DNA from 3 places in the Streptomyces sp. NPDC055189 genome. Region 1 is predicted to be linked to each of the others. Evidence: riboswitches for the same ligand, from Rfam matches in the RefSeq annotation. Region 1 holds a riboswitch; each other region holds the start of a gene.

Region 1 (9,677 bases):
AGCACGAGACCGAGCTGTACTTCTCCTTCGACAGCCCGCACCGCGGCGCCTGGATCCCGATCGCGCTCCAGTCGTTCGCGCACTACATCCGGCGCCTGAACGCGGCGTTCTCGAACCAGATGAACAGCCCGGCTGCGCGCCAGCTCCTGTGGCAGCACATCTCCGAGTGGGGCGACACCCCCGAGACGGACAAGGAGCGCGTCGAGTTCCTCGCCGAGCTCGAGCGGGTCGGCGGCTGGCCGCGCCGCCCGAAGAAGATCGGCGTCGCCAACGGCGTGCGTACGGGCGCGGGCAACGGCGTCGCCCCCGGCGAGCAGGCGTTCCGCGGCAGGGGCCTGGCCATCACCGGCACTCACCTCTACACGCAGCCCGCGGGCGAGGACCAACTGGTCGCGCAGCTACGGGTGGTGACTTTGCGCAGGCCGCAGATCCGCACCTCGTACCTGCCCGGGATCGACGGCGCACCGGGCGGCACCCTGGAGGGCTTCGGCATCCTCGCCGACGAGCTGGACAAGATCCCCGCGATCATCGGCCTCGGCTCGGAGGCCGAGATCCGCGAACACTGCTTCGTCCCGGCCGTGAGCGCGGTGGCCCTGCGCGACATCGACAGCCACCAGAAGCTGTACGACCCGTTCCCGGAGAAGTCCGAGGACAGCGAACTCGACGAGTACCTCTGCGCCGCTCAGAACGAGGGCCACACCCTGGTCACCGAGGAACTCTGCACCTGGATCATGGACCGGCTGCCGGGCTGATCCCCTCCCGGGGGAAGGCGGCCTGCGAGGACTCGGTGACGCCGGCCGCCCGGCACAGGACGAGGACGACGTCGTCCGTGAGCGGGCGGCCGGTGTGCGCGATCGCCATGGCGTACAGGGCGTCGAGCGCGTCGGAGTTCGAGGGGTCGGCCAGCGCCCCGGCGACGCGCGGCAGCAGGGGGAACTCGACGCCGTCGGCGTCGCGGGCCTCGCTCAGGCCGTCGGTGTAGAACAGGAGGCGCTCCCCCGGCTGGAGGTAGACCCGGTGCGCCAGTGGTGTCGTGCGCAGCCCCAACGGGAGGGCGGGTTCCGGGGGTTCGAGGAGTCTGATCTGCTTGCCCACCCGAACGGGCGGCGGATGCCCGCAGTTGACCAGGCGGACCTCGCCCGGCGCGAACTCGGCCAGTACGGCGGTGACGAAGTCCTCGGGGCCCAGGGCGGGATCGAGGCGGGCGTCCAGGGCCGTGGCCAGGTCGGCGAGGCCGGGGGTGACGTAGGCGAGGTCACGGAAGGCCTTCATCGACGCCGCGGTGGTCCGCAGCGCCTCCAGGCCGTGGCCGCGCACGTCCCCGACGAACAGTCTCGGTCCGTACGGGGTGTGGACGACGTCGTACAGGTCCCCGCACACCGAGGCCCCCTGCACCGGACTGCGGTGCAGGGAGCACACCTCGATGCCTTCGACCTCGACCGCCAGGGGCTGCAGCAGCGCGCTCTGCGACGCGCTCGCCACCTCCGTGACGCGGGCGAGCGACGCCTTCCGCTCGGCATGCCGGGCGGCATTGCGGATGGCCAGCATCCCGCCCGCCACGAGGACCAGGAACTCCAGGGCAAAGCCCGGCGCCCTCAGCAGATGGCGCACGATGCCGGTCCCCGCCGCGAGGAGGACCGTCCAGCAGACCACCATCGCGGTCCGCCGCACACTCGACCAGACACAGGCGAGGAGCGGACCGATCAGAAGCACGGCGATCCCCACCGGCCGACCGCCGACGAACGTGCCGATCGCGGCCAGGAGCAGACCGACGCCCGCGGCGAGCGCCGGCAGACCGCTCCGGCTGTGCCATTTCCGCATGTCTGCCTCCCGGCCCCACCTGCCGACGGGCATGGCCCGGCCCCACCCCCATGTTTACGCTCCGTGACGACTGACGGTCACTATGGCCCACTCATGGCCCCTCTCAGAAGTGATTGACCGGAGTAGGCGGTAGATGACCGGCCCTGACGCCGAAATGCGGTGATCCGCGCGTCTCGCCCGGAGAAATGGGCATCTCGTGACATCCACGGGCCGGGGGCCGTGACGGAGAGCAGACTCACCTGTCGGAGACGGCGGCTGCGAGCCGAAGGGGCCCGGGCGCCGGAGACGGGGAGCCACCATGCGGACATCCGGGAAGGGCCGGCAGGTGGGCAACCTACCGGCCGAGACAACGAGTTTCGTCGGACGCGGAGCCGAACTGCGGGCCGTGGCGCAAGCCGTGACCGACGCCCGCCTGGTGACGCTGACCGGCGTGGGCGGCGTGGGAAAGACCCGGCTGGCACAGCGCGCCGGAGCCGGACTGCGGGACGCCTTCCCCGACGGGGTGTGGCTGGTCGGCCTCTCCCAGCTGAGCGAACCGGCCCTGCTGGCACTCGCCCTGTACGAAGGTCTGCGGCTTGCCGACCAGAGCACCCGGCCCGCGAGCGAGGTGGTCACCGAGTGGCTGGCCGACAAGAAGCTGCTCCTCATCCTGGACTGCTGCGAACATCTGGCCGCCGACTGCGCCGACTTCGTACGGACACTGCTGGCCGCGGCTCCGGGCGTGCACGTCCTCGCCACCAGCCGCCGCCCCCTGGCCCTGCGGGGCGAGCGGGCGATCGTCGTGCCGCCGCTGCCGGTGGACGTCCATGGCGGACAACCGTCCGACGCCTCCCTGCTGTTCATGGAACGCGCGGGCGTCACCAAGGAGGACGGCACCGCGGTGGCGGAGATCTGCGCGCACCTGGAGGGAATCCCCCTCGCCATCGAACTGGCCGCCGCCCGCCTGTCCGAGATGGACCTGGAGGCTCTCCGACAGCGCCTGCACGACCGCTACGAAACGCTCGCCGCCCCGTCGCCCTCCCCCGGCTCCCCCGGCGCCTGGCCCGGCGACGGCGATCCCCGGCACCTGACCCTGCGCACGGCCATCGGCTGGAGCCACGAACTGTGCACCCCGCAGGAGCGCCTCGCCTGGGCCCGCCTGTCCGTGTTCGCCGACGGCTTCGAGCAGGAAGCGGCCGAACTGGTCTGCTCCGGCGGCCCGCTCGGCAGCGGGCAGATCGGGGGGCTGCTGTCCGCGCTGGTGGACAAGTCGCTGCTCCGGTCGGTGCAGACCCAGCGCGGCCTGCGCTACTCGATGCTGGACACCGTCCGGGAGTACGGCGAGGAGTGGCTGCGAAGCCTCGGTGAGGAACAGCGCTTCTCGGAGCGGCACCGGGACTACTACCGCTGGCTGGCCCGCACCGGCGGCCGGAAGTGGGCGGGCCCCGACCAGGTGGCCTGGTACGAGCGCTGCACGGCGGAGCACGCCAACCTGCGCGCGGCGCTTGAGTGCTGCCTGGCCGACGAGGACCCGCGCGACAGCCTTGAGATGGTCGGCAGCCTGTGGTTCTTCTGGTTCTGCTGCGGCTTCCAGCGCGAGGGCCGCCACTACGGGGACCGTGCCCTGGCCAAGTCACCCGGCCCCGGCCCCGAGCAGGGACGCTTCTGGGCCCTGTGGACCCTGGGAATGGTGGCCTTCGCGCAGGGCGACCTCGAAGCCTCCGGCCGGCAGGTGGACCTCTGCAATCCGCTGGCGGACCGGCTCGGCGATCCGGCGGCGGTCGACGCCGCCCGCTACCTCGAAGGGTCCTGGCTGGCGCTGAGCGGCCAGTCGGCGCGGACGCTCGGCCTTGTCGCAGGAGCGGCCGGTTCCTCGGACTGCGGCGGCGGTTCCCCCGCCGTCAAACTCCTTTTGCTTGCCACCGTTCCGTTCGCCCATCTCCGTCTGGGCGAGTTCGACCAAGTCGCCGTGACCGCCGACACCCTGCGCGTGGAGTGCGAGCGGCACGGCGAGCAGTGGATGCGCAGTTTCGCCTTCTACCTGCTCGCCGGAGCCGCCCTCGGCAACGGCGACGCGGCCTCGGCGGTGCGGCACGCCCGCGACGGCCTGGCGATCAAATGGCGGCTCCACGACCTCCTCGGTGCCGCCCTGAGCGTCGACACGCTGACCTCGGCCATGGACGATCCCGAGCAGGCCGCGCGGCTACTCGGTATTTCCGATGTCCTGTGGCGCTCCGTCGGTGGCGCGCGGATGGGAAATGTGGACCTCGTGGCCGCCCGCCGGGCCAGCGAGCACCGGAGCCGCGAGGCCATCGGCGACCCGGCGTACGAAGCCGCGTTCCGCATGGGCCTGGAGGCCGACCTCGACGACGGCATCGCCTACGCCCTGGCAACGCCCGAGGGCGGCACCCCTTCGTGAGAAGGAGTGCCGCCCTCGGTACGTACGGGACGTCGATCGACCAGAGGTCGATCAGAAGTCCATGTCACCGCCCGGCATGCCGCCGCCGGCCGGGGCAGCGCCCGCCTTCTCCGGCTTGTCGGCGATGACGGCCTCGGTGGTGAGGAACAGCGCGGCGATGGACGCGGCGTTCTGCAGGGCAGAGCGCGTGACCTTCGCCGGGTCGAGGATGCCCTCGGCGATCATGTCGACGTACTCACCGGTCGCGGCGTTGAGGCCGTGGCCGACGGTGAGGTTGCGGACCTTCTCGACGACGACGCCGCCCTCAAGGCCGCCGTTGACGGCGATCTGCTTGAGCGGGGCCTCCAGGGCGAGCTTCACGGCGTTGGCGCCGGTCGCCTCGTCACCCTCGAGCTCCAGCTTCTCGAAGACGGCGGCGGCCTGCAGCAGCGCCACGCCACCACCGGCGACGATGCCCTCTTCGACGGCCGCCTTCGCGTTGCGAACGGCGTCCTCGATGCGGTGCTTGCGCTCCTTGAGCTCGACCTCGGTCGCGGCACCGGCCTTGATGACCGCAACACCGCCGGCGAGCTTCGCCAGGCGCTCCTGCAGCTTCTCGCGGTCGTAGTCGCTGTCCGAGTTCTCGATCTCGGCGCGGATCTGGTTGACGCGACCCTGGACCTGGTCGCTCTCACCGGAGCCGTCGACGATCGTGGTCTCGTCCTTGGTGATGACGACCTTGCGGGCACGGCCGAGCAGGTCGAGACCGGCGTTCTCCAGCTTGAGGCCGACCTCCTCGGAGATGACGGTGCCACCGGTGAGGATGGCGATGTCGCCGAGCATGGCCTTGCGGCGGTCACCGAAGCCGGGCGCCTTGACGGCGACGGACTTGAAGGTGCCACGGATCTTGTTGACGACCAGGGTCGACAGGGCCTCGCCCTCGACGTCCTCGGCGATGATCAGCAGCGGCTTGCCGGACTGCATGACCTTCTCGAGGAGCGGAAGGAGGTCCTTCACGTTCGCGATCTTCGAGTTCACGATCAGGATGTACGGGTCGTCGAGCGACGCCTCCATACGCTCCATGTCCGTGGCGAAGTACGCCGAGATGTAGCCCTTGTCGAAGCGCATGCCCTCGGTGAGCTCAAGCTCGAGCCCGAAGGTCTGCGACTCCTCGACGGTGATGACGCCTTCCTTGCCGACCTTGTCCATCGCCTCGGCGATGAGCTCGCCGATCTGGGTGTCGGCGGCGGAGATGGAGGCGGTCGAAGCGATCTGCTCCTTGGTCTCCACGTCCTTGGCCTGCTCGAGCAGGGCGCCCGAGACGGCCTCGACGGCCTTCTCGATGCCGCGCTTGAGGGCCATCGGGTTGGCACCGGCGGCTACGTTGCGCAGGCCCTCGCGGACCAGCGCCTGCGCCAGGACGGTCGCGGTCGTCGTGCCGTCACCGGCGACGTCGTCCGTCTTCTTCGCGACCTCCTTGACCAGCTCGGCGCCGATCTTCTCGTACGGGTCCTCGAGCTCGATCTCCTTGGCGATGGAAACACCATCGTTGGTGATCGTGGGGGCACCCCACTTCTTCTCGAGGACGACGTTGCGACCCTTGGGGCCCAGGGTCACCTTGACGGCGTCGGCGAGCTGGTTCATGCCGCGCTCGAGGCCGCGCCGTGCCTCCTCGTCGAACGCGATGATCTTGGCCATGTGAAGTGGTCCTCCCGGACAGGGGTGGCATGCTCCGGATCGCATCGGTGCCCGCGACGGACGGCCTGCAAGCCTTGTGGTTCCTTGCCCCACCCGGCCTGCGGGCCTCACCGACCCGATCCAAGTTCTGTCACTCTCACTCGGAGAGTGCTAAGCCCAATGATTAGCACTCGACCCCTACGAGTGCAAGCGCCTCTCATGGATCCCGGACGCACGAGGGGGCGCGCGTCCAGGGGCGCGGGGCGCGGCGAACACAGGACGCACGAGGGGCCCGTACCCCTGTCGGGATACGGGCCCTTCGTCACTCGCTAAGTCGCTGGCCGATCGCGCCGAGATCAGACGGCGAGCTTGACCATGTCCGCCTGCGGACCCTTCTGGCCCTGCGAGATCTCGAACTCAACTCGCTGACCTTCTTCAAGGGTGCGGTAGCCGTCCATCTGAATCGCGCTGTAGTGGACGAAAACATCCGCACCACCGTCGACCGCGATGAAGCCGTACCCCTTCTCCGCGTTGAACCACTTGACGGTGCCCTGAGCCATGCCTAACTCCCCTATTACTGGCCCTTGCACGGACCCGCACTTCGCGGACCCGGGTCAGACCTCACCCCCCCAATGGGTTGTGGAGGCGTGCGCCGGAACGCGTCGACCGCGGCTGAATGTATCTGTCCAACTGCCCTCTGCAACAGGTCAATCAGACGAGAATTCTGGGCACGCGTGATCGGAAATATGCGGAGGATTTACCGGAGTTCAGGGCAAGTCGGGCCAGACAAATGCCACGAGAGGGGCAAATGGGCAGTGCACTTTGGCTACTTCTTGTCGCCCTCAGGGCGACTTCGTATATGCGCTCGGCACAAACGGGGAAGCTCGCTTCCCAACTGTACCGCGCTCAACCACATAGAATTGCCCCCTCCGCTTCTCTCGCAGAGGGGGCATTTCCGATTACGCAGGGTATTTCCTTAAAGGATCAACCACCGGCGACGGCAGGAATGATCGAGATGCCCGCGCCGTCCGGCGTAGCGGTCTCCAGACCCTGCTCGAAGCGGACGTCGTCGTCGTTCACGTAGACGTTCACGAAGCGCCGCAGCTTGCCCTGGTCGTCCAGGACGCGCGCCGCGATGCCGGCGTGGTTCTTCTCCAGGTCGGCGATGACCTCGGAGAGGTTCGCCCCCTCGGCGGCGACCTCGGACTGACCGCCGGTGTAGGTGCGAAGAATGGTGGGGATACGAACGTTCACGCTCATGGATTCACCTCGGGGTGCGTGGGGCCCCTTCAGGGGCGCGGGGAACTGCGCGACCAGCCACGACGGTCCGCAGACGGAAAGAAGGCTCAGGCCCTGCGGCGATTAACCGGCAAGACCCGCGGCGCGAAACGCGTCAAGGCTGGGCTTGATCGTGGCGGTCGCCTGAGACGTCTCGGCAACAGCGTCAAGAGTCTTGAGCCCGTCACCCGTGTTCAGCACCACCGTGGTCAGGGTGGGATCGATGAGCCCCGCGTCGATCAGCTTCTTGGTGACGCCCACGGTCACCCCGCCCGCGGTCTCCGCGAAGATCCCCTCGGTCCGGGCAAGCAGCTTGATCGCGTCGACGACCTGCTCGTCGTTCACGTCCTCGACGGCCCCACCGGTACGACGCGCGATGTCGAGCACGTACGGCCCGTCGGCGGGGTTGCCGATGGCAAGCGACTTGGCGATGGTGTTCGGCTTCTGCGGGCGGACGACGTCGTGCCCGGCCTTGAAGGCGGTGGACACCGGCGAACAGCCCTCGGCCTGCGCACCGAAGATCTTGTACGGCTTGTCCTCCACGAGCCCCAGCTTGATGAGCTCCTTGAGACCCTTGTCGATCTTCGTGAGCTGCGAGCCCGAGGCGATCGGGATGACCAGCTGGTCCGGCAGCTGCCAGCCGAGCTGCTCGCAGATCTCGTACGCCAGGGTCTTGGAACCCTCTCCGTAGTACGGCCGCAGGTTCACGTTCACGAAGCCCCAGCCCTCGCCCAGCGGGTCGCCGATGAGCTCGGAGCAGAAGCGGTTCACGTCGTCGTAGTTGCCCTCGATGCCGACGAGCTCGCCGCCGTACACCGCAGCCATGACGACCTTGCCCTGCTCCAGGTCGTGCGGGATGAACACGCAGGAGCGGAAGCCGGCGCGGGCCGCGGCGGCACCGACGGCGCCCGCGAGGTTGCCGGTGGAGGAGCAGGAGAGCGTGGTGAAGCCAAAGGCGCGGGCGGCCTCGATGGCCTGCGCCACGACGCGGTCCTTGAAGGAGTGCGTCGGGTTGCCCGAGTCGTCCTTGACGAACAGCTTGCCCTGCTCGACGCCGAGCTCGCGGGCGAGGTTGTCGGCCTTGACGAGCTTGGTCCAACCAGGGTTGATGTTGGGCTTCTCGGCGACGTCCGCCGGGACGGGCAGGAGAGGGGCGTAGCGCCAGATGTTGTCCGGGCCGGACTCGATCTGCTTGCGGAGTGCCTCGGGGTCACCCGTCGGCAGGTCGTACGCGACTTCGAGCGGGCCGAAACAGGCCTGGCAGGCGAAGATCGGGCCGAGGGCGTAGAGCTCACCGCACTCGCGGCAGGAAAGGCCCGAAGCGGGACCGAGATCCACGGAACCCGTGGTCGAAGGGGTGGTGTCGTTCGTTGCGACAGTCTGCGCAGCCATGGAGGCGAGGCCCTTTCTCCTCATCTTCCCCGCGGCGAATCTCACCGCGAGACGGAATTGGCACCTTCCCCACCGAGACCTCGCGTGCGCGGTCGGCGGGATGGTTGCCGGGGCTTCAACGGGCCGTATCCCTCTGCCCCTCTGGATGAGCGGTATGGCGCCGGGCTTCAGGGGCCCGGGGCGTTTATTGCGCGATGACCCCGGCATGCGATGGTCATCGGCGTTGTTCAAGACTGTAACCGACGGCCTGGACCCTTGAGATAGTCGTCCGCACCGCGAGATGGATCACATGTAGGCCACACACAGGAGGAGCCCCCCGTGCTGGAAGAGGCCGAGCGCTGGCTGACCAGGCGTTCCTGGTCGGTTGCCGACCGTCCGCTCAGCGCGCTCGTCGCCGCCAAACGGGCGTCGGGAGCCTCGGTGAGTGTCGTCCTGCCCGCGCTCGACGAGGAGGAGACGGTCGGCGAGATCGTCGCCGAGATCCGCCGCGAGCTGGTCGAGGAGACCGCTCTCGTCGACGAGCTCGTGGTGATCGACTCCGGCTCCGCGGACCGCACGGCGGAGGTCGCCCGGGCGGCGGGCGCGCGGGTCGTGCACCGGGACGAGATCCTGCCGCGCATCCCGGCCGTGCCCGGCAAGGGCGAGGTCCTGTGGCGCTCGCTCCTGGTGACCGGCGGCGACATCGTCGCGTTCGTCGACGCGGACCTGAGGGAGTTCTCGGCGGACTTCGTGACGGGGATCGTCGGCCCGCTCCTGACGGAGCCCGACGTGGACTTCGTGAAGGCGATGTACGACCGTCCGCTGGCCGGAACCGACGATCAGGGCGGCCGGGTCACCGAGCTGATGGCGCGCCCGCTGCTCAACATGCACTGGCCCCAACTCGCGGGGTTCGTACAGCCGTTGGGCGGCGAGTACGCGGCGCGCAGATCACTCCTGGAGCGCCTCCCGTTCCCCGTCGGCTACGGGGTGGAGCTGGGTCTGCTGGTGGACGCGCTGCACACCGTGGGCCTGGACGCGCTCGCGCAGGTCGACGTCGGGGTGCGCAAGCACCGGCACCAGGACGGGCAGGCGCTCGGCAGGATGGCCGCGGCGATCTACCGGACGGCACAGCTGCGCCTCGCGCGCGGCCACC
Region 2 (9,677 bases), on a different contig from region 1:
CCCGGCGCCGAGGGCCCGCGCGGCCTCCACGAGATCGCCGGGCACCCCGCGGACGGCCGCGGCGGTCGCCGCCGCGATGGGCGGCAGCGCGGCGATGACGAGCAGCCAGATCTTGGGGGTCTCGTCGATGCCGAACCAGATGACGAGCAGGGAGAGGTACGCGAGCGGCGGCAGCGTCCTGAGGAAGGTGACCGCCGGTTCCAGGACCACGGCGAGCGGTTTGATCACCCCGATGAGCAGGCCCAGCGGGATCCCGGCGAGGGCCGCGTACGCGGTGCCGATGCCGATGCGGCGCAGGGAGACGCCCAGGTGCTCCAGGAGGAGGTGGCCGCTGTAGCCGCGCACTCCGTCGTGGACGGTCGACGCCTGGACGAACGCGTGCCACACGTCGCCCGGCGACGGGACAAGGACGCGCGGCCAGACCCCTGCCGCGACCACCGCCTGCCAGGCCGCGACGAGCACGGCGAGGGCCACCAGACGCAGCGCCGTCCAGCGCAGGGCGGCGGCGGTGACCCACGTACGCCGTGCGCGACCCGGTTCCGCCACCGGCAGGGGCGCGCCGGGTATCCCGGTGCTCTTCGTTGTCCCGGTGTTCTTCGAAGTCCCGGTGTTCTTCAGCAGAGTCACGCCGCCGCCTCCGCGAGTGCCTTCAGCCGGGGGGCGACTTCTTCGCCGACCCGGTAGGCCTCTTCCAGGTGCGGATAGCCGGACAACACGAACTCGTCGATGCCCAGGCCCCGGTATTCGTTCAGCCGCCGGGCGACCTCGTCGTGCGAGCCGACCAGGGCGGTGCCCGCGCCTTCGCGTACGAGGCCGATGCCTGCCCACAGATTGGGGGCGACGGTCAGGTTCTCCGCCGAGCCGCCGTGCAGGGCGGTCATCCGGGCCTGGCCGGTGGAGTCCATGCGGGCGAAGCGCTCCTGCGATGCGCGGACCGCCTCGGGGTCGAGCCCGGCGAGGATGCGGTCGGCTTCCGCCCATGCCTCGGCGGCGGTGTCGCGGGTGATGACGTGCAACCGCAGACCGAAGCGCGGGGTGCGGCCGAGCCGTGCGGCCTTCTCCCGCACCCTGATGATGCGCTCGGCGAGCGCGGCCGGGGGCTCGCCCCACAGGAGCTGCACCTCGGCGTGGCGTGCCGCGACGTCCTCGGCCTCCGGTGACGCGCCGCCGAAGTAGAGGGGGACGGGCGAATCCGTGGCGGGCGTGTCGAGGCGGGCGCCCTCCACCCGCACGTGCCGGCCGTCCAGGTCAACGGGCTTGCCGTCTAGCAACTCCCTTACGACCTGCATGAGTTCAGCGGTTCTGACGTAGCGCTCGTTCTTGGGCAGATGGTCGCCGTACGCCCGCTGCTCGGCCGGGTCTCCGCCGGTGACCACGTTCAGGGCGATGCGGTCGCCGAACAGGCGGCGGAAGGTGTCGGCCTGCTGGGCGATGAGCGTGGGCCGGGCCAGGCCCGCGCGGAAGGCCACGAGGAACCCGATCCGCTCGGTGACCGCGGCGAGCGCCGGGGTCAGCACCCAGGGATCCACGCAGCCGAGCCCCACGGGGGTCAGCAGCTTGGCGAATCCCGACTGCTCGGCGGCGCGGGCGACTTGGGCGAGATAGCCGAGGTCGGCGTCGCGTCGGGTGGCGGTGGCGGTACGGCCCTGGACGGCGGTGACTCCGCCGGGGTCGCGGCCGTCGCCGCCGGTGGGCAGGAACCAGTGCAGCACGGGGGCGGCAGGGGAGGACATGCTGGGGCACCTCGGAGGGGAGCGGACACGGGCGGCCCCGCCCCTCGCGCCGGGCGCGGGGGTGTGGCCGGCTGCCCTGGAGGCCAGGGATGTGTCCGGGAGGGAGAATTCAGGAGCGGCGACGGCCGCCGGTCGCCGCGAGGGCGCCGTCAGCGGCGTGTGATGTCGTCAGCGGCGTAGCGTTGCCGTCAGCGGGGCGAAGGGGTGCTCAGGCTCGGTGGAGCGCTCAGCAACAGGCCGCGCGACAACAGGAGGTGACCCGACACAGCATCCCCGAGACACGCAGAAGGTCCACGTGGCGGCGGGATACGAGGGCGGGGTTCATGCGTGCATCCTGACCGGGGCGCCGTGTCACCGACAAGCGGGTTCCGCCATGTGGACAGCATCGTCTCGTATCCCGGCAGTCGTCTCCCGTGCGACTCCCGTGTGACTCCCGCGTGACGCCTGGTGTCCGCCGGGCGTGGGGGCGCCCGGCGGACGGTCCTGTCACCTGCGCCGCCACTCCTCGGCCAGCAGCTCGTAGGAGCGCACCCGGTCGGCGTGGCCGTGGGTGATGGTGGTGATGAGCAACTCGTCGGCGCCGGTGGCTTCCTGGAGCTGTTCCAGGAGGTCCGCGACGCGCCCCGGGGAGCCGGTGAACTGGGTCTCGGTGCGGTCTTGGACCAGGGCGCGGTCCGCGTCGGTCCAGTGGTGCGCGCGTGCCTCTTCCGGCGTGGGGAACTGGATGGCGCCCTCGGCCGTGCGGATGCTGCGGACCCAGGGGCCGTAGCCCGCGGCGAGTTCGCGGGCGGTCTCGTCGTCCTCGGCGACGACGACGTCCGCCGAGACACTGACGTAGGGCTTGTCGAGTACGTCGGAGGGCTTGAACGCGGCGCGGTACCCCTCCGCGGCTTCGAGCACCGTGCCCGGACTGACGTGGTAATTCGCGGCGAAGGGCAGGCCGTTGCGCCCCGCCACGTCCGCGCTCTGCCCGCCGCTGCTGCCCAGGATCCACACCTGGATGTCGGCGCCCTCACCGGGGACGACATGCGCTTCGATGCCGTCCTCGGACCGGTAGGTACCCGCGAGGAGCGCCAGGATGTCGTCGATCTGCTCCCCGTAGTCCTGGGATGTGGCATTGGGCTGCTGGAGCAGTTTGCGCTGGAGGGCGACGCGGGGTGAGCCGAGCAGGTGCTCGTAGGAGAACCGGGGCGGGATCCGCAGCCCGTTGGGGGCGCGGCCGTCGACGACCGGCGTCGCGGAGGGCGGCGCGGCGGCCGGCGCGGCGGGCGGCTTGCCGCCGGAGCGGCCGAGCCCCAGGTCCAGGCGTCCGGGATGCAGCGCGTCGATCAGGCCGAACTCCTCGACCGTGGCGAGGGCGGTGCGGTGACCGAGCTGTACGGCACCTGCGCCGAGCCGGATCGTCGAGGTGGCGGCGGCGGTCAGGGCGAGGACGACAGCGGGCGAGGTGCCGGCCACGCCCGGATTGAGATGGTGCTCGGCGAACCAATAGCGGGAGTAACCGAATTGCTCGGTCCGCCGGGCCAGGTCGATGGAGTTGTGCAGCGCCGCACTCGCGGTGGAGCCGGAAGAGACCGGAACCAGATCGAGGACGCCGAGAGGGATGGCAGGCATGTGGGTGGTCCTCCTCAGTGGTCGGCCGACGCGGGCACGGGCGTGGGTACGAACGCGGGCTCGGGGTCACTCGCCCCGGCGTCAGGGTGAGCGAGCCCGAGGTGGTCGCGCAGGGTGGTGCCCTCGTACTCGGTGCGGAACACGCCGCGCTCCTGGAGCAGCGGGACCACGGTGTCGGCGAAGGCGTCGAGGCCGCCCGGGGTGATGTGCGGGACGAGGATGAAGCCGTCGGACGCGTCGGCCTGGACGAAGGAGTTGATCGTCTCGGCGACGGTGGCCGGGGAGCCGACGAAGGACTGGCGGTTGCCGGTCTCGATGACGAGGTCGCGGATGGACCACTTGTTCGCGGCGGCGAGCTCACGCCACTCGCGCGCGGTGGCCAGCGGGTCGCGGTACATCCGCACCTGGGCGCGCCCGCGGGCGATGGTGTGCTCGCCGACGTCCGGATCGATGTCGGGCAGCGGGCCGTCCGGGTCGTACGCGGAGAGGTCGCGGTTCCAGACGAACTCCAGGTGCTTGATCGCGGTTGCGCCGCTGACCTGCTTGCGCCGCACCTCCCGGGAGAGTTCCTCCGCCTCGGCGTCGGTGTCCCCGAGGACGAACGTCGCCGCGGGCAGGATGAGCAGCTGGTCGTGCGTGCGCCCGTGGCGGGCGAGGCGCCCCTTGACGTCCGTGTAGAACGCCTGGCCTTCCTTGAGCGTGCTGTACCTGCTGAAGATCGCGTCCGCGCCTTCGGCGGCGAACTCGCGCCCCTCCTCGGAGTCGCCGGCCTGGAAGATCACCGGTCGCCCCTGGGGGCTGCGCGGGACGTTGAACTGCCCCTGGATGTCGAAGTGCTGCCCCTGGTGGACGAAGGCTCCCGCCTTGGCGTCGTGCAGGAAGGTGCCGCTCTCCCGGTCGGCGGCGATCTCGTCGCCGCGCCAGGAGTCGAAGAGTTCGCCCGCCGTGCTGAGGAATTCCTTCGCCCTGGAGTACCGCTCCTCCTGCGGGAGGAATCCGCCGCGGCGGAAGTTCTCGCCGGTGAAGGCGTCCCAGGAGGTCACTACGTTCCAGGCGGCGCGCCCGCCGGAGAGGTGGTCGAGGCTGGCGAACTGGCGGGCCACTTCATAGGGCTCGTTGAAGGTGGAGTTGATGGTGCCCGTCAGGCCGAGGCGCTCGGTGACGGCGGCGAGCGCAGTGAGTACGGCGAAGGTGTCGGGCCGGCCGACGACGTCCAAGTCGTAGATCTGTCCGCCCTGTTCGCGCAGCCGCAGGCCCTCGGCGAGGAACAGGAAGTCGAATTTGGCGCGCTCGGCGGTGCGTGCGAAGTGCGCGAAGGAGCTGAACTCGATGTGGCTTCCGGCTTCGGGGTCGCTCCATACGGTGGTGTTGTTGACGCCGGGGAAGTGCGCCGCGAGGTGGATCTGCTTGAGCGGCTTGTCCGGTGACTTGCTCATGTCGGGATTCCTTCCGGCTCAGGCGGTGGCGGCGTAGCGGTTCGCGGGGCGAGCGAGGCCGAGGAGGCCGCGCAGGGTGTCGGCCTCGTACGCGTGCCGGAAGGCGCCGCGGCGCTGGAGTTCGGGCACCAGACCCCGGGTGATCGCCGGGAGGTCGTGCCCGACGACGGCGGGGCGCAGCCGGAATCCGGTGAGCCCCGACTCGCCCAACTCCTGCAACAGATCTGCCAGTTGCACGGGCGTGCCGGTGAAGACGCGCGCGTCGCTGGTGTACGGGTGACCGGCGAGGGCGTCCAGCCGCTCCCGGCGTGCCGCGGCGGCGGCCGGGTCGTCGTCGAGGAACACCACCAGGTCGCCGAAGAGGTGCAGGCGCTCGCCGGTGCGCCCGGCCGCGTCCTGCTCGGCGCGGACCGCGGCAACGATGGCGCGGGCGTGCCCGGCGTCGCGCGGGGTGACGTATCCGATGTCGGCGGAGCGGCCCAGGAGCCGGAACGGGGCCTCGGTCGGGGTCTCGTGGGCGAGCGCGCTGACCACGGGCAGCCCCTGCGGTGGCCGGGGCGTGATCGAGGGGCCCTTGACGCTGAAGTGCTTGGACTCGAAGTCGATGTAGTGCAGCTTGTCGCGGTCGATGAAGCGGCCGGTGGCGACGTCCCGGATCTCCGCGTCGTCCTCCCAGCTGTCCCAGAGCCGGCGCACGGCTTCCACGTAGTCGGCCGCCTCGTCGAAGAGGTCGAGGGTCAACTCCCGTACGTCCGGCCTGCCGAGGTCCTCGACGGCGTCGAGGGCGGGAAGCGTGCGGCGTCCGAAGTGCGCGGCCTCGTTGCGGCGCGCGGACACCTGGACCCGTACACCCGCGCGGCCCGTGCTCACGTAGTCCAGCGTGGCGATCGCCTTGGATATGTGGAAGGGCTCCGTGTGGGTGGTCACCACGGTCGGCACGAGGCCGATGTGGCGGGTCAGGGGGGCGACACGGGCGGCGATGAGGACGGCGTCGAGCCGTCCGCGCACCTGGTCGGTGCGTCCGTCGGGTTCGGTGAAGTGCGAGGACTGGAGCCCGAGCCCGTCCTCGATCGTCACGAAGTCAAGCAGTCCGTGTTCGGCCTCGGTGACCAGGTCGGTCCAGTATCCGGCGGTCAGCAACTCCGCGGGCCGGGCCACCGGTTCACGCCAGGCGGCCGGGTGCCAGCCCGCGCCGTCCAGCGCGACGGCGAGGTGGAGCGGGGCAGAGGGAGTAGACGAAGGTGACGAATGGGGCAAAGAAGGTGATGACGACACGAAAGGTGTGCCTTCCTGATCGACCGTACGAGATCACCGGCCCCTCGGCTCCGAGGGTGCGGCGGCGGGGTGACGGGTCAGGAACAACAGAGCGCGCCGGCGACGCGCTGCAGATCGATGTGCGGCCGGGAGTACAGATGCACCCGCGGGCTCGGCGCGATCACCTTGACACGGGGTGCGGACGACGCGGACAACATGGGCGGTGCCACTGGCACGTCCCCCACCTCCGCCCTTCCGGCCCGGCGGGCCGGGGGCCTCGCCGGTCTCGCGCTTGCGGAGCCCTGATCGGGCCCGCCTGGTCCTCACCTGGAGCACCCCGCCGCGTGGGAGGGTTGCCGGTCAGCAAGCCAGGGCTTGACGCTGACACTCGTAACCTGCTCGGGACGTTACGTGAGGCCGGAGCGGTGCGCAACGCCCGTGGATCATGGGCGTGCTCACATCTCCGTACGTGCCTCGCCGTCCGTCTCTCCCAGGCACAACCGCCGGGCCCCGCCTTCTGTTCCGCTTCCCGGCCACGAGTTCTCCCGCCTTCTTGACGGCGCCGGGCACCCGGACCCAGACTTCCCGAGACGGTCACGATTGTCAGCGCCCGCCCGGCAGGGTTCCTGCCCGAGCAGGTCATCGGCCCCGGCCCGCTGGCAGGCAACCCTTCCTCCGCGACGGGGTGCCCCGGGTGACGACCGGGTCCCGCCGCGGCGGCGGGGCAAGCGCGGCCCCGGATGCAACGGGCCTCGACGGCAGGGCTGGTGGACATGTCCAGGGCGGTCGGTGAGAGGAACAGCAGTCGGCGCCCTCTCCTGTCCACGCCCCGGCCCCGGCCCCGCGTCCTGACCAGACGTCTGCACATCGACCTGCTGCGCGTGTGCAGCGCATCGGTTCCAGCCGTCTGACGTCCACGCGGAAGACCTGACGTCCGCGTGGACGGGACGTACCACGAGACGCACACGGAGACGAAGCGTCATCGCTGCTGCCCTCTGAGGGCCTCCGAGGCCCTCTGAGGGCACGAAACACCCTCTCCCCCGCTGTGCCACCGTCGCCGAGCGCGCGGTCGGCGCCCCTTCACCTGTCTGGAGAGCCATGCCCGAGATCACGTCGCACCGTTCCCGCCGCCCGGTCCTGGAGGCTTCGCGCTCCCCGCACGGCACGTGCCCCGCCCCGATCCGCAGCCGTATCGGCGCCGACCTCGCCGGCGGCTTCTATCCGGCACCCCACCGCTATCACCTGTATCTCTCGGCCGGATGTCCCCGCTCCCTGTGCGTCTCGATCACCCTCGACCTGCTAGGACTCAGGGACTCGCTCACCACGACGCTCCTGGCACCGGACACCACGGACACCACCGCCGCGCTCGACTCCCTGCGCCGCTTCTACGAGGCCACCGAGTACCACTTCGACGGCCCGCTGACCGTTCCCGCCCTGTGCGACCGGTGGAGCGGGCACGTCGTCAGCAACCACACGCCCGACATTTTGCGCGACCTCGCCTGCCGCCTCGCCGCGCACGGCAACGGCCCGCGCCGCCTCCTGCGCCCGCCGGCCCTCGCGGCACAGATCGACACCTGGCACGATCTCGTCGCCGGCTCCCTGACCCCCGCGGCACTGGACCACCTCAACCGCCGGCTGGCCTTTGGCTCCTGCCTCGTCGGCGATGAACTCACCGCGGCGGACGTCGACTTGTGGGCGAGGCTCGTCCACCTCGCCCCCGACGAAGCCGGGGCCGTGCACGCCTACCCCCACATCCGCGCCTACGTCCGCCGCCTGCACGACCACCCGGCCTTCTACGCCAACCACCCGCGTACCGTCGATCCGGACCGGCGGTCGGACACCCCCGCCTGAAACCGCTCTCCGCGCGCAGCCGGTCTGCGGTGACCCGGGCAGGAGGGGACGGGGCACGGCCGCGGCACGAGTACCGCGGCCGTGCCCGGCGTTTCACCAGATCCGGACGCGCTCCGCACGGTCCAGCCAGAGCCCGTCGCCCTCCGCCGTCTCGAACGCCTCGTGGAACTCGTCGAGGTTGCGCACGATGTTCGCCCGGAACTCGGGCGGCGAGTGCGGGTCGATGGTGAGGTACTGCTGCTCCTGCTCCTTGCGGCGCTTGGTGCGCCAGCAGTAGGCCCAGTTCATGAACAGCCGCTGGGAGCCGGTCAGGCCGTCGCTCGTCGGCATCGGGGCGCCGTCGAGCGCGATGCGGTAGGCCGTGTGCCCGATGGTCAGACCGCCCAGGTCGCCGATGTTCTCGCCCACCGTCAGCGAGCCGTTGACGAACTCGTCGGGGAGGTTGCGCGGCGAGAAGGCGTCGTACTGCTTGACCAGCGCCTTCGACTTGGCCTCGAACGCGGTCTTGTCGTCCGCGGTCCACCAGTCGTTGAGGTTGCCCGCGCCGTCGTACTGCGCGCCCTGGTCGTCGAAGCCGTGGCCGATCTCGTGGCCGATGACCGAGCCGATGCCGCCGTAGTTCTCGGCCGGGTCGGCGTCGGGCGAGAAGAACGGCTTCTGCAGGATGCCGGCGGGGAAGCAGATCTCGTTCGTGCCCGGGTTGTAGTACGCGTTGACCGTCTGCGGCAGCATGAACCACTCGTCGCGGTCGACCGGCGCGCCGATCTTGGCCAGTTGCCGGTCGGACTCGAAGGCGTCCGCCGCGTGCGCGTTGCCGAGCAGGTCGTCGCCGGAGACCTCCAGGGCCGAGTAGTCGCGGAAGGTGTCCGGGTAGCCGATCTTGGGACGGAAGGTGGCGAGCTTCTCGTACGCGCGCTCCTTCGTCTCGTCCGTCATCCAGTCCAGACGGGCGATCGACTGGCGGTAGGCCTCCAGGAGGTTGGCGACGAGGTCGTCCATCATCGCCTTGGAGCTCGGCGGGAAGTGCCGCGCCACGTACTCCTTGCCAACGGCCTCGCCGATGGAGCCCTCGACGAACGCGACCGCCCGCTTCCACCGGGCGCGCAGCTCCGGAGTGCCGTTGAGGGTGCGGCCGTAGAACTCGAAGTTGTTCTGCACGAACGCGTCCGTGAGGTAGGGCGCGCACGAGCGGAGCACCCTGACCAGCGCCCAGTCCTTCCACTGCTCGATCGGCACCTCGTCAAGGACCGCGGACAGGTGACGGAAGTAGGACGGCTGGCGGACGCACGTCTCGGCGATGGTGGCTTCCGAGCCGCCGAGCCCCTCGGCATAGCCGCGCCAGTCGAAGTGCGGGGCCAGGGTGGCCAGTTCGTGCAGCGTGAGGAGGTTGTAGGTCTTCTGCACGTCACGCGTCTCGGCCCGCTCCCAGTGACCGGCGGCAAGCCGTGTCTCCAGGGCGAGCACCGTCTGCGCGGCCTCGGCGGGCGAGGCATGCTTCCCGAGCGTGAGCAGCTCGGTGAGGTAGGCGAGGTACTTCTCGCGGATGTCGGCGAACTTCTCTTCGCGGTAGTACGACTCGTCGGGCAGGCCGAGCCCGCCCTGCAGGACGTTGAAGAGGTAGCGGTCGGAGTCGCGGTCGTCCGAGTCGATGTAGGAGCCGAACAGACCGGAGCCGCCGGTCCGCTCGAAGCGGCCGAGGAACGCCGCGAGCTCCCTGGTGTCCCGCAGCCCCGCGACGGCGTCGATCAGGGGCTGCGCGGGGGCGAGCCCGCGGGCGGCGATCGCCTCC
Region 3 (9,677 bases), on a different contig from region 1:
TCGTGTGACCCTGAATCTCCGCCAAGCCGTCACCCTGTGCATCGCGCTCAGCCTGTGCGCGCTGCTCCTGGTGCCCGGCAACTTCCCCGGCCTGAGCGGCGACGCACGCCTGACCCTCGGCGTGTTCGCCCTGGCGACCTGTGCGTGGATCGGTACGCCGATCGACGACACGTACATCGCGCTCGGCGCCGGGCTCGCGCTCACCGCGACCGGGGTGATCAGCAGCGACACGCTCTTCGGGACCCTCGGTGACGAGACGGTCTGGCTGCTGATCTGCGCCTTCGTGCTCGCGGCGGCGGTGGCCCGCAGCGGTCTCGCGGGCCGGGCGGCGGCCTTTCTCGTCAGCGGAGCGCGCACCGTACGGCAGTTGACGCATCTGACCACGGCCGCCCTGGTCGTGACGGCGTTCGCGGTGCCCGCCACGTCGGGCCGCGCCGCGCTCGCCCTGCCCGTCTTCCTCGCGCTCGCCAAGGTCCTCGCCGACCGCAGGCGCCTGGTGGTGATGCTCGCACTGCTGTTCCCGACGGTGATCCTGCTCTCCGCGGTCGCGACCCTGATCGGCGCGGGCGCCCACCTGATCACGGTGTCCGTGCTGTGGGAGGCCACCGGGGACCGGATCGGCTTCACGCAGTGGATGCTGCTCGGCCTGCCGCTCGCCATCGCCTCGTCCCATCTGGCGGCGGAGGCCGTCCTGCTGACGACGACACGGCGGGCCGACCGCAAGGGCCCCGTCCACATCACCGTCGAGCAGCTCCAAGAGCACAGCGAGCAGCCGGTCACCGGAGCCTGGGAGCCCGCCGAGACCCGCTGCGCCCTGCTCCTCGCCACGGTCGTCGCGCTCTGGTGCAGCGAGCCGCTGCACCAGGTGCCGCCCGCGGTGGTCGCGTTGATCGGCGCGGTCGTCGCGTCATCCCCCGCCCTGGGCACCGTACGTCTGAAGGACGCGCTCAAGACCGTGCCGTGGGCGCTGCTGCTCTTCATGGCGGCGACGATGGCGATGGGGGTCGCGCTCGCCGATTCGGGGGCGGCGAAGTGGCTGGTGGGCGGGGTCCCCCTCGATGTGCCGCCCTGGCTCTTCCTGGCCGTCGTCGTGGCGGTCAGCACGGCCGCGCACCTGGTCCTGCAGTCCCGTTCGGCCCGCTCGTCCGTCCTGGTCCCGCTGGTCGTCGCGGCAGCCGTCGGCGCGGGCGTCAACCCGGTCGCGGCGGCCCTGGCCTCCACGGCGGCCGCCGGCTTCTGTCACACCCTGCCCGCCTCCGCGAAGCCCGTCACGCTCTTCGCCGACATCCCCGGCACCCCCACCTACACCCCGCGCGACCTGCTGCGCCTCTCCGCGGTCCTGGCACCCCTGACCGCCGCCCTCGTCCTGCTCTTCGCCGTCACGCTCTGGCCGCTGCTCGGCGTGCCCGTCCGCTAGTTCCCTCTGCCGTGGAGATCTTCATGCTGACCCGTTTCGCCATCGCCCCCAGCGGCTTCAAGGAGTCCCTGTCCGCGCAGTCCGCGGCCGAGGCCATCGCCGAAGGAGTACGCCGGGTCGTCCCGCACGCCGACACCGACCTGATCCCCCTGGTGGACGGCGGCGAGGGCACCGCCCGCGCCCTGGCCACCACCGGCGGCGGCCGCCTGGTCGCGCTGCCGGCCACCGGTCCCGTCGGCCAGCGGATCGGCACGCACTTCGCGCTGCTCCCGGACGGCACTGCGATCGTCGAGATGGCCGCGGTCGCCGGGCTCTCGCTGGTCCCGCGCGACCTTCGCGACCCCGGTGCCACCACGACGTACGGCGTCGGCGAGCTGATCGGCGCCGCACTGGACGCGGGGGCCCGCCGCATCCTGGTGGGCTGCGGCGACTCCGGCACCTCGGACGGCGGCGCGGGGGCGCTCCAGGCGCTCGGCGCCCGGCTCCTGGACGCGGACGGCTGGGAACTGCCGCGCGGCGGCCGGGAGCTGACCCGCCTGAGCCGCATCGACCCCTCGGGGCTCGACCCCCGTCTGCGAGGCGCCGAGATCCGCGTCGCCTGCAACCCCTTCAACGTCCTGACCGGCGAACGCGGCGTCGCGCGCGTCTTCGGCCCGCAGAAGGGCGCGACTCCGGCGCAGGTCGAACAGCTCGCGTCGGCCCTCGACCGCTGGGCGCACATCCTGACCCGTGACCTGCACGCCGCGACGGACCTCGCCCTCGGCCCCGGAACGGGCGCCTCCGGCGGCCTGGGAGCCGGTCTCGCGGCGCTCGGCGCCCAGCTGCTCCCCCGCTTCGACGTCCTGCTCGACCACCTGGACCTGGACGCACGCCTGGCCCGCGCGGACCTCGTGGTCACCGCGGAGGGCGCCCTCGACCACCAGACGCCGCGCGGCAAGGTCCCCGCCGAAGTGGCACGGCGCGCCAAGCGGTTCGGCCGCCCCGTCCTGGTCCTCGCGGGCACGATCGGCCAGGGCGCACATCACGTACGGGCGGTGGGCGTGGACGCCTACAGCTCGATCCTGCCCGCGCCGGTCTCGCTGACCGAGGCGCTCGGGCGTGGCGGAGAGTTCCTCACCGACGCGACCGAGCGGGCCCTGCGGATGATCGTCCTGGGATCACGCCTGAAGAGGCGGCCCGGGGCTCAGGCGGCGCTGGTGTCCGGCACGCAACGCCCGTCCTCGGTGCGGTAGTTCCAGCGGGCGCCGTCCGCCACGAGCTCCTTGACGGCGCGCACGAAGCGCTCCACGTGCTCGTCCGGGGTGCCGGCGCCGAAGCTGACGCGGATCGCGTTCAGGGACTTCTCGCCGGGCGCGGCCTCGGGGGCACCGCACTCGCCCTGGGTCTGCGGGTCGCTGCCGAGCAGGGTGCGCACCAGCGGGTGGGCGCAGAACAGGCCGTCGCGTACGCCGATGCCGTACTCGGCGGAGAGCGCGGCGGCGAAGTGCGAGCTGTTCCAGCCCTCCACGACGAAGGAGATGACGCCGACGCGCGGCGCGTCGTCGCCGAAGAGCGAGAGCACCTTCACGGCAGGCACCTCGGCGAGGCCCTCGCGGACCTTCGCGATGAGCTGGTTCTCGCGGGCGACGAGCTCGTCGAAGCCCGCCTCGGTCAGCGCCTTGCAGGCGGAGGCGATCGAGTACACGCCGATGACGTTCGGCGAACCGGCCTCGTGCCGCGCGGCGGTGTCGTGCCACTCGACGTCCACGCCGCCGTCCGTGCGCCGCGCGACCTTGCGCGACGCGCCGCCGCCCGCGAGGTACGGCTCGGCCGCCTGCAGCCAGTCGGAGCGGCCCGCGAGGACGCCGGAGCCGAAGGGCGCGTACAGCTTGTGGCCGGAGAAGGCGACCCAGTCGACGTCGAGCTCGCTGATGGAGACGGGGTGGTGGGGGGCGAGCTGCGCGGCGTCCAGGACGATGCGGGCGCCGTGGGCGTGGGCGGCGGCGGACAGCTCCTTGACCGGCCACAGCTCACCGGTGACGTTCGACGCGCCGGTCACGCAGACCAGGGCGGGCCCGTAGGGGTCGCGGTCGGCGAGGGCGCGCTCCAGGGTCTCGACGGCCTGCTCGGCGGTGCGCGGGGCGTTCAGGTACGTCACGCGGGCGTCGCGCCACGGCAGCAGCGAGGCGTGGTGCTCGGTCTCGAAGACGAAGACCTGGCAGTCGGCAGGCAGGGCGGCGGCCAGGAGGTTCAGCGAGTCCGTGGTCGAGCGGGTGAAGACGACCTGGTCGCCCTCGCGGCAGCCGAGGAACTCGGCGACGGTGACGCGGCTGTTCTCGAAGAGGTCGGTGGAGAGCTGCGAGAGGTACCCGGCACCCCGGTGCACGCTGCCGTAGTAGGGCGCGTACGCGGCCACGTCGTCCCACACCCGCTGCAGCGCGGGGGCGCTCGCCGCGTAGTCGAGCGCCGCGTAGGTCACTTCGCCGCCGGTGACGAGCGGCACGGTGACGTCACGGCCGAGGACGGGCAGCGGGGCGGCACAGACGGTCTGATCGGCGACAGCGGTGGTGGCAGACATGGCGAACTCCCGTGGGAAGGCAGGCGAGTTCACTGCAGGGACGCACAGAGGGCGCTGCAGTGACGAAGAGAAAAGGGGGTGCGGAAGAGGGGCCGGAAAGCCCTATCGCATTCGCTTGCTCACGAGACTGCTCCCTTGAGGACCAGGACCCCAGGGTGTTCGCAGGGGTCCGCGCTTGCCATACGCCTTGCTGCGTACGGCCTGGTCTTCACCCGGGGCACCCCGCCACGGACGGAGGGTTGCCGGACAGCGAGCCGGGGCTTAATCGCTGTCACTCATGACCTGTGCAGCATCTTGCCACACCATCTTCCCGGTGCACACCGCAGTCCGGCATCCGGACTGCGGTGTGCGCCACACTCACCTGTTGCTGGCCGCCACCCACCGCTCCAGGGCCTTCTTCGCGGCCCCGGAGTCGATCGACTCGGCCGCCTTCGCGATACCGGCGCCGATCTGCTCCACCAGGGTGCCGTCGCCCGGCGTACGGGCCACCAGGGCCGCCGCCGTGTTCAGGAGCACGGCGTCCCGCACGGGACCGCTCTCGCCGTCCAGGAGGCGCAGGGCCACCTCGGCGTTGTACGAGGCGTCGGCGCCCCGCAGGGCCTCCACGGGGACGAGGTCGATGCCGACGTCCCGCGGGTCGAAGGCCTCCTCGCGCACGGCGCCGTCCCGTACGACCCAGACCCGCGAGGTCGCCGTGGTCGTCAGCTCGTCGAGCCCGTCGTCGCCGCGGAAGACCAGCGAGGAGTGCCCGCGCTCGGCGAAGACCCCGGCCACGATCGGCGCCATCCGCGCGTCGGCGACCCCGACCGCCTGGGCCCGCACCTTGGCCGGGTTGGTGAGCGGGCCCAGGGCGTTGAAGACGGTCCTGATGCCCAACTGGCTGCGCGCCGCGCCGGCGTACCGCAGTGCCGGGTGGAACTTCACGGCGAAGCAGAAGGTGATCCCGGCTTCCTCGACCACCTCGACGACCCGCTTCAGCGGCAGCTCCAGGTTCACCCCGAGCTTCTCCAGGACGTCGGAGGCGCCCGAGGCACTGGAGGCGGCGCGGTTGCCGTGCTTGACGACCTTCGCGCCCGCGCCTGCGGCCACGATCGCGGACATCGTGGAGATGTTGACGGTCTTGGCGCCGTCACCGCCGGTGCCGACGATGTCGACGGTCTGCCCCGGCACCTCGATCACATTGGCGTGCTCGTACATCGTGTGCACGAGGCCGGAGATCTCCTCCACGGTCTCACCCTTGGCCCGAAGCGCGACCATGAAGCCCGCGATCTGCGCGTCGGTCGCCTCGCCCCGCATGATGCGGTCCATGGCCCAGGCGGTGTCCGCGGCGCTCTGGTCGCGGCCCTCGAGCAGACCGTTCAGTACACCGGGCCAGGAACGGGCCGCCGCGGTGTTGCCTCCTGCGGGGGTCACAGCGCTCATCTGCCGCTCCTGGGTTCGTGTCAGACGTAGGACAGGAACACCTTATCCAGCCCGCAGGACGGCAAAGAGCCCCGTCCATGCACTGGATGCATGGGACGGGGCTCTCGCCGTGGCGACTCAGTCGATCAGTGGTGGCCGTGGCCGCTGGTGATCTCCTTGTACTCCTCGGTGGTGGGCTTGGGGATCTGGTTGTCCTCCCCGTAGTAGCCCTTGGAGAGCTTGGCCCTGAGCTTCTGCGAACCGGACACCTTGCGCTCGACGCCGTTCTCGTCGACCGCGGGGCCGATCTCGACCGGCGCGTACTGCTCGTGCGCGGTGAGCGTGTGCAGCTGCTCCTGGCCCAGCGGCTCGTGGACCTCGATGAACTCACCGTGCGGCAGGCGCTTGATGATGCCCGACTCGCGGCCGTGCAGGACCTTGTCCTTGTCGCGCCGCTGCAGACCCAGGCAGATCCGCTTGGTGATGATGAAGGCGAGGACCGGTGCCACGAAGAAGGCGATGCGCACGAACCAGGTGATCGCGTTGATCGACAGGTGGAAGTGCGTGGCCCAGAGGTCGTTTCCACCACCGATCAGCAGCACCATGTACCAGGTGATCCACGCGACGCCGAAGCCCGTACGGGTCGGGACGTTGCGCGGGCGGTCCAGGATGTGGTGCTCGCGCTTGTCGCCGGTGACCCAGGACTCGATGAACGGATAGACCGCGATCGCGACCAGGACCAGCGGGAAGATGATCAGCGGGATGAACACACCCAGGACGAGCGTGTGACCCCAGAGGTTGATCTCCCAGCCCGGCATGACACGGATCAGGCCTTCGGAGAAGCCCATGTACCAGTCCGGCTGGGCTCCTGTGGAGACCTGGTCCGGACGGTATGGACCGATCGCCCAGATCGGGTTGATCGTGGCGATCGCCGATACGGCCGCGATGACACCGAAGACCAGGAAGAAGAAGCCTCCGGCCTTCGCCATGTACACGGGAAGCAGCGGCATGCCGACGACGTTGTTGTTCGTCTTGCCGGGGCCCGCGAACTGGGTGTGCTTGTGGTAGAAGACCAGGATCAGGTGCGCCACCACGAGGCCGAGCATGATGCCCGGCAGCAGCAGGATGTGCACCGAGTAGAACCGGGCCACGAAGTCGCCGCCGGGGAACTCCCCGCCGAACAGGAACATCGACAGGTACGTGCCCACGATCGGCACGGACAGGATCGCGCCCTGCATGAAGCGCACACCGGTACCTGAGAGCAGGTCGTCCGGGAGCGAGTAACCGGTGAAGCCGGTGAACATGCCCAGGACGAACAGCAGGAAGCCGAAGACCCAGTTGACCTCGCGCGGCTTGCGGAAGGCACCCGTGAAGAAGACGCGCATCATGTGCACGAACATCGCCGCGAGGAAGATCAGCGCCGCCCAGTGGTGGATCTGCCGGATCAGCAGACCACCGCGCACATCGAAGCTGATGTGCATGGTCGAGTTGAACGCCTCGGACATCAGCTGGCCCTGCAGCGGGATGTAGCTGCCGTGGTACTCCACCTCGTTCATCGACGGGTGGAAGAACAGGGTCAGGTACACACCCGTGAGGATGATGATGATGAAGCTGTAGAGGCAGATCTCACCGAGCATGAAGGACCAGTGGTCCGGGAAGATCTTGCGCATGTTGGCCTTGGCCAGGGAGTAGATCCCCAGGCGGCCGTCGGCCCAGTCGGCCACCCGCTCACCGGCGGGCGCCTCCTTCTTACGGTTTTCGTTCGCCGAAGTGCTCATCCGCGCTCCCAGAATGCAGGACCGACAGGCTCGGCGAAGTCGCCGAGCGCCTCGAGGTAGCCCTCTTCGTTCACGGCGATGCGCAGCTGCGGCAGCGCGTGACCGGCCGGGCCGAAGATCACTCGGGCACCGTCGGAGAGGTCGAAGGTGGACTGGTGGCACGGGCAGAGGACGTGGTGCGTCTGCTGCTCGTACAGGGAGATCGGGCAGCCGACGTGGGTGCAGATCTTCGAGTAGGCGACGACACCGTCGTGCGACCACTCGAGTTCCTGCTTGTCCTTGATGTCGTCCGGCTGGATACGGACGATCATCAGGGCCGCCTTGGCGATCTCCTTCTGGAAGTCGTGATCGTGCTCCTCCAGGCCCTCGGGCTTGGCGAAGGTCAGCGAACCGACCGCGATGTCCGACGGACGCAGCGGCTCGTTCGTGTTCATGTTCACGAGCAGCTTGCCCTTGGACCACAGCGTGTGCCGCAGCTTGTCCTCGGGCAGCGGACCGAGGTCACGCAGCAGGACGACACCGGAGAGCGGCACCATGGCGAGCGCGCCGAACATCGTGTTGCGGATCAGCTTGCGCCGGCCGAACTGCGACTCCGCGGCACCGGCCTTGAAGTCGGCCATGACCTTGGCCTTGACCTCGGGCTCGGCCTCGATGGGGTGTCGCTCGTCGGCGACCTCCACGTCGGACATCAGGGTGCGGGCCCAGTGGACCGCGCCCGCGCCGATGCAGAAGAGCGCCACGCCCAGGGTCATGCCCAGGGAGAAGTTCAGCGCACTGATGTGGCCGATCGGGAAGATGTAGACGTGCTTGTCGACCGGGAAGGCCACGTACGAGGCGATGAAGCCGATCGTGGCCAGCATCGACAGCGTGAACAGGAAGGCGACCGCACGCTCGGACCGCTTGGCGGCCCGCTCGTCGATGTCCTGGACACGATGCTCGTGGGGCGGAAGGCCCGGGTCGGCGAACGGGTTCTCGTCCGCTACGGCCACCGAGCCGTGCTCGGTCTCCTGCACGCTGGGCAGGTTCTCTTCTGGATTCTCTTTGCTACTCATGACTTCTTGGCCTTTGCGGTCCGAGCGGCGACCCACACGGCGACCGCGATCAGCGTGCCGAGACCGAAGATCCAGCCGAACAGGCCTTCACTGACCGGACCCAGGCCACCCAGCTTGAGACCGCCAGGGCTCTCGGTCTGTTCGCCGTTGACCGCGTCGAGGTACGCGATGATGTCCTTCTTGTTCTTCTCCGGCATCACCGAGTCGGGGAAGGACGGCATGTTCTGCGGGCCGGTCTGCATGGCCTCGTAGATGTGCTTCGGGGAGACATCCTCCAACGAAGGAGCGAACTTGCCCTTCGTCAACGCGCCGCCCTCACCGGTGAAGTTGTGGCACTGCGCGCAGTTGGTGCGGAACAGCTCGCCACCCTTGGCGATGTCCGCCCCGTCCGGGCTGTACTGCTTCTCGGTGGGAACGGTCGGGCCCGCGCCCAGCGAGGCGATGTACGCCCCGAGCTGGTCGATCTGGGCCTGGTTGTAGATGGCCTTCTTCTTCGGCGCCTGGGCGCCCGGCTGCTGGAGCGGCATGCGGCCGGTGCTGACCTGGAAGTCGACGGCGGCTGCGCCGACGCCCACCAGGCTAGGACCGTCGGAGGACCCCTGACCGCCGGTGCCGTGGCAGCTGGAGCAGCCCACGGAGTACAGCTTCTTGCCCTCGTCAATGGCGAGGGACTGGGCGGTGTCGTCGGCCTGCGCCTTGTCCGCGGGTGCGAACGCGGCGTACAGCCCCCCGGTGGCCGCCAGCGCGAGGAGTAGTACGACGACCGCCGCCAGCGGGTGGCGTCGTCGTGCGGAGAGCTTTTTCACGGATTACCCCGGTGTCAGGATCTTCTGCGTCGATGCTTCTGGAATGAGTCGGAACGTCGGGCCCGGCTGGGCCCGGCCCCGTTTACTTGATCATGTAGATCGTGGCAAAGAGACCGATCCAGACAACATCGACGAAGTGCCAGTAGTAGGACACGACGATGGCTGCGGTCGCCTGCTCATGGGTGAACTTCCTGGCTGCGTAGGTCCTGCCGAGGACCAACAGGAAGGCGATGAGGCCACCTGTCACGTGCATGCCATGGAAGCCGGTGGTCAGGTAGAAGACCGAGCCGTACGGGTCGGACGAGAGCGAGAGGCCCTCGTGCTTGACCAGCTCGGTGTACTCGTACACCTGACCGCCGATAAAGACCGCACCCATGATGAAGGTGAAGATGAACCACATCCGGAGCTTCTTCACGTCACCACGCTCAGCGGCGAACACGCCTAGCTGGCAGGTGAGGGAGGAGAGCACCAGGATCGTGGTGTTCGTCGCCGAGAACGGGAAGTTCAGCGCGGACGCCATTTCCTTCCAGTGCTCAGGTCCTGTCACCGATCGCAGGGTGAAGTACATCGCGAAGAGGGCCGCGAAGAACATCAGCTCGGAACTCAGCCAAATAATGGTTCCGACGCTGGTGAGGTTCGGCCGATTGACCGGCGGGTGCGCGTGCC

What was found. Region 1 has a riboswitch for S-adenosylmethionine ahead of thrC (threonine synthase). Riboswitches for the same ligand answer to the same signal wherever they lie in the genome.
Region 2: it holds a riboswitch for S-adenosylmethionine, as region 1 does, so the genes downstream of both, ACWFR3_RS21410 (putative leader peptide) here and thrC (threonine synthase) in region 1, are expected to answer to the same signal.
Region 3: it holds a riboswitch for S-adenosylmethionine, as region 1 does, so the genes downstream of both, ACWFR3_RS27000 (aminotransferase class V-fold PLP-dependent enzyme) here and thrC (threonine synthase) in region 1, are expected to answer to the same signal.

Annotation. Positions count from the first base shown of each region.
Region 1 covers NZ_JBSGSG010000029.1:2,134-11,810, reverse strand. Annotated here, with positions in the region: gene ACWFR3_RS21560 (esterase/lipase family protein) at 1-752, shown strand, start outside; gene ACWFR3_RS21555 (PP2C family protein-serine/threonine phosphatase) at 730-1,821, opposite strand; gene ACWFR3_RS21550 (ATP-binding protein) at 2,120-4,219, shown strand; gene groL (chaperonin GroEL) at 4,271-5,896, opposite strand; gene ACWFR3_RS21540 (cold-shock protein) at 6,232-6,435, opposite strand; gene ACWFR3_RS21535 (MoaD/ThiS family protein) at 6,860-7,135, opposite strand; gene thrC (threonine synthase) at 7,238-8,545, opposite strand; SAM riboswitch class I at 8,563-8,697, opposite strand; gene ACWFR3_RS21525 (glucosyl-3-phosphoglycerate synthase) at 8,864-9,677, shown strand, end outside.
Region 2 covers NZ_JBSGSG010000028.1:72,377-82,053, reverse strand. Annotated here, with positions in the region: gene ACWFR3_RS21435 (ABC transporter permease) at 1-567, opposite strand, end outside; gene ACWFR3_RS21430 (LLM class flavin-dependent oxidoreductase) at 624-1,733, opposite strand; gene ACWFR3_RS21425 (LLM class flavin-dependent oxidoreductase) at 2,220-3,347, opposite strand; gene ACWFR3_RS21420 (NtaA/DmoA family FMN-dependent monooxygenase) at 3,362-4,783, opposite strand; gene ACWFR3_RS21415 (LLM class flavin-dependent oxidoreductase) at 4,802-6,040, opposite strand; gene ACWFR3_RS21410 (putative leader peptide) at 6,136-6,255, opposite strand; SAM riboswitch class IV at 6,321-6,433, opposite strand; SAM riboswitch class IV at 6,630-6,774, shown strand; gene ACWFR3_RS21405 (glutathione S-transferase C-terminal domain-containing protein) at 7,136-7,888, shown strand; gene ACWFR3_RS21400 (M13 family metallopeptidase) at 7,982-9,677, opposite strand, start outside.
Region 3 covers NZ_JBSGSG010000043.1:23,020-32,696, reverse strand. Annotated here, with positions in the region: gene ACWFR3_RS27010 (SLC13 family permease) at 5-1,417, shown strand; gene ACWFR3_RS27005 (glycerate kinase family protein) at 1,441-2,649, shown strand; gene ACWFR3_RS27000 (aminotransferase class V-fold PLP-dependent enzyme) at 2,601-3,974, opposite strand; SAM riboswitch class IV at 4,141-4,257, opposite strand; gene trpD (anthranilate phosphoribosyltransferase) at 4,332-5,396, opposite strand; gene qcrB (cytochrome bc1 complex cytochrome b subunit) at 5,522-7,153, opposite strand; gene qcrA (cytochrome bc1 complex Rieske iron-sulfur subunit) at 7,150-8,205, opposite strand; gene qcrC (cytochrome bc1 complex diheme cytochrome c subunit) at 8,202-9,011, opposite strand; gene ctaE (aa3-type cytochrome oxidase subunit III) at 9,094-9,677, opposite strand, start outside.